2 regions of the Synechococcus sp. PH41509 genome follow, and region 2 is predicted to be linked to the other one. Evidence: predicted binding sites of a transcription regulator. Region 2 holds the regulator's gene; the other holds the start of a gene.

Region 1 (3,408 bases), on a different contig from region 2:
TTGGTTGATCGACAGCGACGGTCACTGGATCTGGCGCTTCCACCGTGATCAGAAGGCATGGATCAACGAGCCGAAGGTTTTCATCGACAGAGGCCGACGGATGTCGGAGGGCCCACCGCTGCTGAAGGAGCGCCGCCACCTTCGGAAGGCAGAGGCAGAACAGCTCTGGGCGTCGTTGCAGACCCAAGGGTGGAAACGGCTCGGATCGCCGGCCTGGGGCGACGCTGTTGAGCTCTGATTCGATCCCATCAAATCAGAGCGAAAACCACAACCCAGACGCACCAAAGGGAGGTGCCAGGCCCTCCACTCAAAGACAGGAACAGCTTCGAAGCGGATATCAACCTGGGGCCAACCTTGAGGGTGTCCATTGGCGATCCCACTGCATGCTTCCAGTTGGCATGGTTGTTGTGTGAGGAAAAACGCCTCACGGGGTGGAAACAAGGTCACACTCCCGAGAAGCGTTTCGAAACCCCTGCCTTTGGCGGGGGTTTCTTTTTGGCAACGCTGCGCAGTTGAATCAATCGTTCCGCCACATCTGATCCCTGACAAAATTTGTGCATGGATCCGACCTCACCGGAAAAGGAAATCAAGCGCATCGAGAGGGAACTTGATGCGACCAACCCGCCAGGAGGACATCCCCCTGCGAAACCGGGCAAAAGAAATGGTGGTCCACCTGGGAAGCGAGGCAACAAATCACTGGATGCAGTTCTAGTCACAGCTCTGTTGCTGTTCGTCGTCTCAGCAGCATTGGTGCTTGCAGGCCGACTCAGCCCGAAAGAAAGAATGCAACTAACGGCTGGTTCCGTTGGGGCAGCTGTTGGTCTGTTGACTGGATATGGCATCGGGCGACTCAGGCCTTAAAGCGATAAGCCAACAAGGTGGATAGGGTTCGCGGGCTCAAAGCCAGACCCCAGATGAAGCGCTCCCCGAACCTTGCTTTTATCGGTGGCACCATCGTTATCGCCGTGATGGTCATGGCGGCTTTTGCCAACGTCGCCAATGCTGACGGCTGCTCAAGAGACAAGTCTGCAGAGCCCACGCGAGGGCAGATTCACAAATAAGGTCTCCCGAAACTGGAACCCCTGCCCTTGGCGGGGGTTTCTTTTTGCCAGCAGGTATTGACAGCCGCCAAGGAGACACCAATAATTTCTGTAGCAACAGCTACAAACGTTCACCCCGCTCCTGTGGGGCGCAGACACTCCAAGCCACGGAACGGGGACTTGGATTTCTTCGAGGAACATCCATGACTGCACTTCTCTATCGAGGTCACACCTACGCAGGAGCGGCATCAGCTCCGAAGGCCTGCGTGGAACTCACCTACCGCCGCGAGCACTACAACACTTGCCGGCAGGAACTCGTGCACGACAACCACCCCACTCTCACCTACCGAGGCGTTTCTTACACCAAGTAATTCGAAACCTCTTGAGTCCTTGCCCCTGCCTTTGGCAGGGGTTTCTTTTTGCAATTTTGGATGACCGAAGGTGATGCACAACCGAAGCGATTCGACCACAAAAATGGATTGATAGGCCGATCCGCGACGTCCTAGACACGACCATATTTTTCAAGAGAGAACGGACTTGACCCAAGACGAAACTGAGGTCAAATCACAGAACTCGTCGGACATCGCTCTGGCCGACTTTCAGGCCCGCTTCGCGACCTGACTCAGCGATGATGGGGCGAAAGTTCCGAATCTGTAGTGCCGTGGCGAGCACTATTCAGACATCAACAAATTCCCTGCGACTTCTATAGTTTCTGGTAAGGGAAGTGAAGTCACACCCTCGCGGAGCTGCAGAGACCGGAGGCACCACCGACTTCACCCAAACGCCACTGTGTGGAATCAAAGAAACGATCCCGAAGCCACTCCGCATATTCACGGTGTTTGAACATTGCATGGCTTTTATGTGCTGAACGAGGTTCTCAGCATGTATTGCATCGAACGACAAGACAATGACTGTCAATGGAGGCGTGAAATTTGCTTTAAGACTGAGTTCAAGGCTTTTGTCAACGCTCGCACCAAGTCAATGGCGACATTGGGGACATATCGCGTGGTCCATGCGAGTTGGGCCAATCAGGTGGTCGCCGAAGTAAATGGAATGGATTTGGTCAAAAAGAAAGAGAAACAAGAGTGACCACTCTGCAAATCTCCCCCCTGCAAGCCGAAACACCTTGATGCTTCACGGCAATGGGGTGTGCTCTGAATCGAGTGGATCCTTCGCTTCCGGTCAGAGATGCAAGGTGCCGGCCCATCAGGATTAGTGAAATTGCACTTCAGGCCCGAACCATCCTCCCTGAACACCGGGGCTGCGCAGAGCATGAAATGAACAGGGAGGGGGCCGCCGCCCTTCACTTGCATCAGGCAACTTCAAAAAAGAAGTCGATTGAAACTGACCCTGAACATCAGGTGCTCTCTCAGGTTGATGGGTGAACCACGATTAATCAATTCTCTCCAGAACATTCTCCAAACCCTTGTTCATACCTTGAATAATGACGTCGGCACGGCGTTTCAAGGGATAGATGAAGCGCCGCTCACCCGGGAGCATCTCCCGCAACATCTGGCGAATCACATAGAGCGCTGGCCGATGGCGGTCGCGCACATCACGCCAAAGCCGCCTGATCAGCCTCTGCACAACGGGGGCCTCGATGTACACAACAAGCGAGATCGGCACAGCCTCCAAAAGCAGTTGCGGTCCGTAGGAGCCTTCAACAAGAATCAGGTCGTAGGGCTGGTTCAACGGCCTGGAGCCAACCTTTCGGGCGCGCATGTCATAACTGCGCAGGGAATCAAGCTGTCGATAGCGAACAGCGCTCACCTGCAGTCGAAGCTGATCAGCATCAATCGCATCAACAGTGTCGAACCCATAGCGAGAGACGGGGGACCACCCACTGCGGTAGTAGTCATCGCAGGCGATCAGAAGTGGATGACGCCCTCTAGCTCGCAGCTGTTCCGCAAGATGTGCAGCAAAGGTTGTCTTACCAGCCGCGGATGGACCGCAAATGCAAAACAGGGGAACTGCTCCGGACAAACGAAGTCCAAATCCACCACCATCCTGGCAACGAATCCCACGAAGCAACGTCAAAACGGTAGCCGTTGTTACAGAACAGACCTATAGTGAATTCACGTTGAGCCTCTTCGGCAGGCCGCAGTCAGATTCACGCCAGGCAACGGGGGCGTGGACACCGGGCAAGAGAGAGATGAACACACTTCAACTGATCAAGGCACGGACTGTGCGCAATCAGGCCATCGAGACGGCCAGAACACAGATGGCGAAAGCCTTTCGCCATCAGGGCCATATCGACCGGGTGCACACGCCAGTGGGAGTCAAAGCCAAGGTCCTTCGCTATCGCGGCGTGACCTACCAACAGATCGACCAACAGCAACACCCAAGCGGTGGGCGCGAACTGCGCTAC
Region 2 (3,408 bases):
AACGGCAGCAACCGCCTCGGCACCGCCGGGGTGATTCGGCGAGGAGAGGCAGAGAGGCACCTCAGGCCGCAGCCAGACCAGTCCTCCACAAAGTTGGACGCGACCTGCGGGCCCCTGCTGCACGCCCCCTTTGAGGAACTGACTGATCAGAACACGACTGCCCAGACCAGCGGCACGCATCGCTTGACTCAGAACACTGGCGAAACTGCCGCGATAGGGCGCCGTGTGCACCTGCAGCTGCCCTTCGGGAGCCACCAGATACAGCGGTGGAGGATCTGCAACAGGTGGCAGGGACCTGAATCCGGCCCGCTGCAAAGCCTGCTGATCCCGATCCAGAGAGCTCTGGAACGCTTGGGGGTCGGCAAGGCTTGTGGTCATCACGGCAACATCCGTCCGGGTGATCCCGGCAAGACCTTGAATGTAGCGGCGAGATGACATTCCACAAGTGCATTGACACCACCCATGGTGTTTGGACGGGCGAGAACCAACCGCCTGCGAGGCTTGAAGAACTGCACACCACCGATGAGCCAACCCGCTGGAAGCCGCACCGATGGCCGTCGCCCTGAGCAGTTACGACCGTTCTCGGTGACCTGGAATCCCATGGGTTTTGCTTTGAGCTCCCTTGTGGTTCACACCGGCCGAACCGCTGTTCTGTGCAGCGTCTGCCTGGAGGACAACGTTCCCCGCTGGCGGAAGGGAGAAGGGTTGGGGTGGGTCAGCGCCGAATACCGGCTGCTGCCGGGATCCACGCCGCAGCGGCAATCACGGGAGCTCATGAAATTGTCGGGCCGCACGCAGGAGATTCAACGGTTGATCGGCCGAAGCCTTCGCGCTGTGATCGACATGAAGCGTCTTGGAGAGCGCACCTTGCTGATCGACTGCGATGTGATCCAGGCCGACGCCGGAACACGGACAGCATCCATCACCGGAGCTTGGCTCGGCCTTGAGCAAGCCTGCCTTTCACTCGTGGATGAGGGGATTCTGGAGCAATCGCCACTGGTCGACCAGTTGGCGGCCGTGTCCGTCGGCCTGGTGAATGGCCAGGCCTTGCTGGATCTGGACTACAGCGAAGACAGCAGAGCTGAGGTGGACCTGAATGTTGTGCAGGCTGGCGATGGTCGCCTTTTGGAGATCCAGGGAACTGCAGAGGGGGCGCCCTTCAGCCGCAGCCAGCTCAATGAATTACTGGATCTGGCTGAGCCTGGATTGACTTCGCTGATGCAGGCGCAACGCCAAGCCATGAACGAGCACACCAGAGTTACGTAATAACCGCTACACGGCGGCCACCGTTAGCTCCGTAGCTTCGCCTCACCAGGGGGTTGTCATGACCAGTAGCCGAGGTTTCAGCCGATACACCCCGCAGATGGTGGCCCCAACCCCAAGCACAGAACCGGCCAACCGCTCCCTCTTGGAAATCATCCGGGATCTGGACGGCGCAAGCAGCGAATTGGTGGACCGCAACAAGACCATCTTTTTCCCTGGAGATCCTGCTGAACGGGTCTATCTGATCCGCCGCGGAGCTGTCCGTCTCTCCCGCGTCTACGAGTCAGGAGAAGAGATCACAGTGGCCTTGCTCCGCGAAAACAGCCTCTTCGGGGTACTGTCGTTGCTGACCGGTCAACGATCTGATCGTTTTTACCACGCCGTAGCCTTCACCAGAGTCGAGATGGTGACGGCGCCAGCGACATCCGTGAAGGCGGCGATAGAGGCGGATACCAGCGTTGGCCTGCGCTTGCTGCAGGGCCTGTCCAGTCGGATTCTTCAAACCGAAACGATGATCGAAACGCTGACCCACAGGGACATGTCATCCCGACTGGTGAGCTTTCTGCTTGTGCTGTGCAGGGATTTCGGCGTAGCGGATGAACTGGGAATCACCATCGACCTGCGCCTGTCCCATCAGGCCATCGCCGAAGCGATTGGCTCAACGCGCGTGACAATCACACGTCTGCTGGGAGACTTGCGTCAATCCGGTCTGGTTCAGATTGACCGCAAAAAAATCACCGTTCTGGATCCAATCGCTCTGGCCAAACGATTCAGCTAGTCAACACCTCAACCCACAGGTGCAGCCATGAGTGGCTGGGCACTGATCCTGGTTCTGCTGGTGCTCGGAGGCGTTCTGTCGACCCTTGGTGACCGGCTGGGAAGTCGTGTCGGCAAGGCCCGCCTGAGTCTGTTCAAGATGCGGCCGCGACGGACCGCCGTTCTGATCACGGTGCTGACCGGCAGCCTGATCAGCGCACTGTCGCTCGGCCTGCTGCTGCTGGTGAGCCGCCAACTGCGAGTGGGCCTGTTTGAACTGGATGCTCTGCAAGACCGGCTCCAGGACAGTCGACGGCAACTCGATGCAGCCGAACGAGAAAGGGAAGAGACCCGAAAAGAAACCAACCGGATCGCCGCTGAGCTCAAGCAGTCGCAGCAACGGGCTGACATCCTGCGCCGCGAACTGGCTCCTCTGCAGAACGAACGCGCCCAACTCGAGGCAGAACGTGAGCGTCTGAGCCAGGACATCGCCTCCCGCGATGCAGATATCCAGCGCACGGAGGCCGAATTGAACAGCGTGCGGAGCCGCATCCGAGCTGGCGAGCAGGAACTCAAGGAACTCGAATTCAACCTGGTCGCCCTGAGGCGTGGATCAGTGGTGATCAGTAGCGGACAGACCTTGGCGAGAGCAACGGTTCGTCTCGATGCTCCGGATCAAGCAAAACAGGTTGTCGACCGGCTGCTTCAAGAGGCCAATATCAACGCCTACGGCAAGGTGAGGCCTGGGGAAGCACCCGAACGACAGTTGATCCGCGTTCCTCGAAGTGACGTGGAACGTCTGCAGAACATCATCCGCAAGCCTGACACTTGGGTGATCTCGCTGCGCTCCGCCACCAATGTGCTGCGTGGTGAAACGGCGGTGTACGCCTTCCCCGAAGTGCGTCCCAACCGCCCGGTGGTGCAAAGCGGTGACGTGCTGGCGACCACCACACTGCAAACGGATGAACGCACACCGGAGGGCATTCGAACGAGACTGAACCTTCTCTTGGCCTCGGCCTACGCCGAGGTGCAACGGCGAGGATCCCTTACGGAAGGACTGCAGTTCGATGGATCCGCACTCTCCCAACTGGCCCAGACATTGCTGGAGGGACCCAACCAAAGCATGGTCTTGAAGGTGATTGCCGCAGGGATCAGCGACAGCGCCGATCCTGTGGTGGTCACGGTTGAGGCATCCCCATGAAGCGAGTGGCCGTGCTCGACCCAGGCCGTTGCAAATGTGGCCTTGTGCTGGCCGATCTTCAGCGTGGTCTTGTCAGCGAGGGCCATGTTCTGAGCCCAGAGGCCGTGGAACCCTGGCTCGAGCAGTGGAATCAAGACCAACCTCTCGATCGCATCCTGATTGGCGACGGAACAGGAAGCCAAGCGTGG

Evidence for each region. Region 2 encodes NtcA, which controls nitrogen genes in cyanobacteria. Its sites were predicted from a motif close to GTANCNNNNGNTAC; they were not measured.
Region 1: FZZ88_RS09795 (DUF4278 domain-containing protein) is a predicted target of NtcA. The motif match lies at 1,152-1,165, and genes of this name have one in related genera.

Annotation. Positions count from the first base shown of each region.
Region 1 is NZ_VTLD01000026.1:18,080-21,487, forward strand. It holds gene FZZ88_RS09785 (DUF1651 domain-containing protein) at 1-238, shown strand, start outside; gene FZZ88_RS09790 (hypothetical protein) at 915-1,061, shown strand; gene FZZ88_RS09795 (DUF4278 domain-containing protein) at 1,244-1,411, shown strand; gene FZZ88_RS09800 (uridine kinase) at 2,433-3,077, opposite strand; gene FZZ88_RS09805 (hypothetical protein) at 3,193-3,408, shown strand, end outside.
Region 2 is NZ_VTLD01000005.1:33,216-36,623, forward strand. It holds gene FZZ88_RS02390 (cob(I)yrinic acid a,c-diamide adenosyltransferase) at 1-378, opposite strand, end outside; gene rph (ribonuclease PH) at 523-1,266, shown strand; gene ntcA (global nitrogen regulator NtcA) at 1,325-2,041, shown strand; gene FZZ88_RS02405 (DUF3084 domain-containing protein) at 2,069-3,220, shown strand; gene FZZ88_RS02410 (pre-16S rRNA-processing nuclease YqgF) at 3,217-3,408, shown strand, end outside.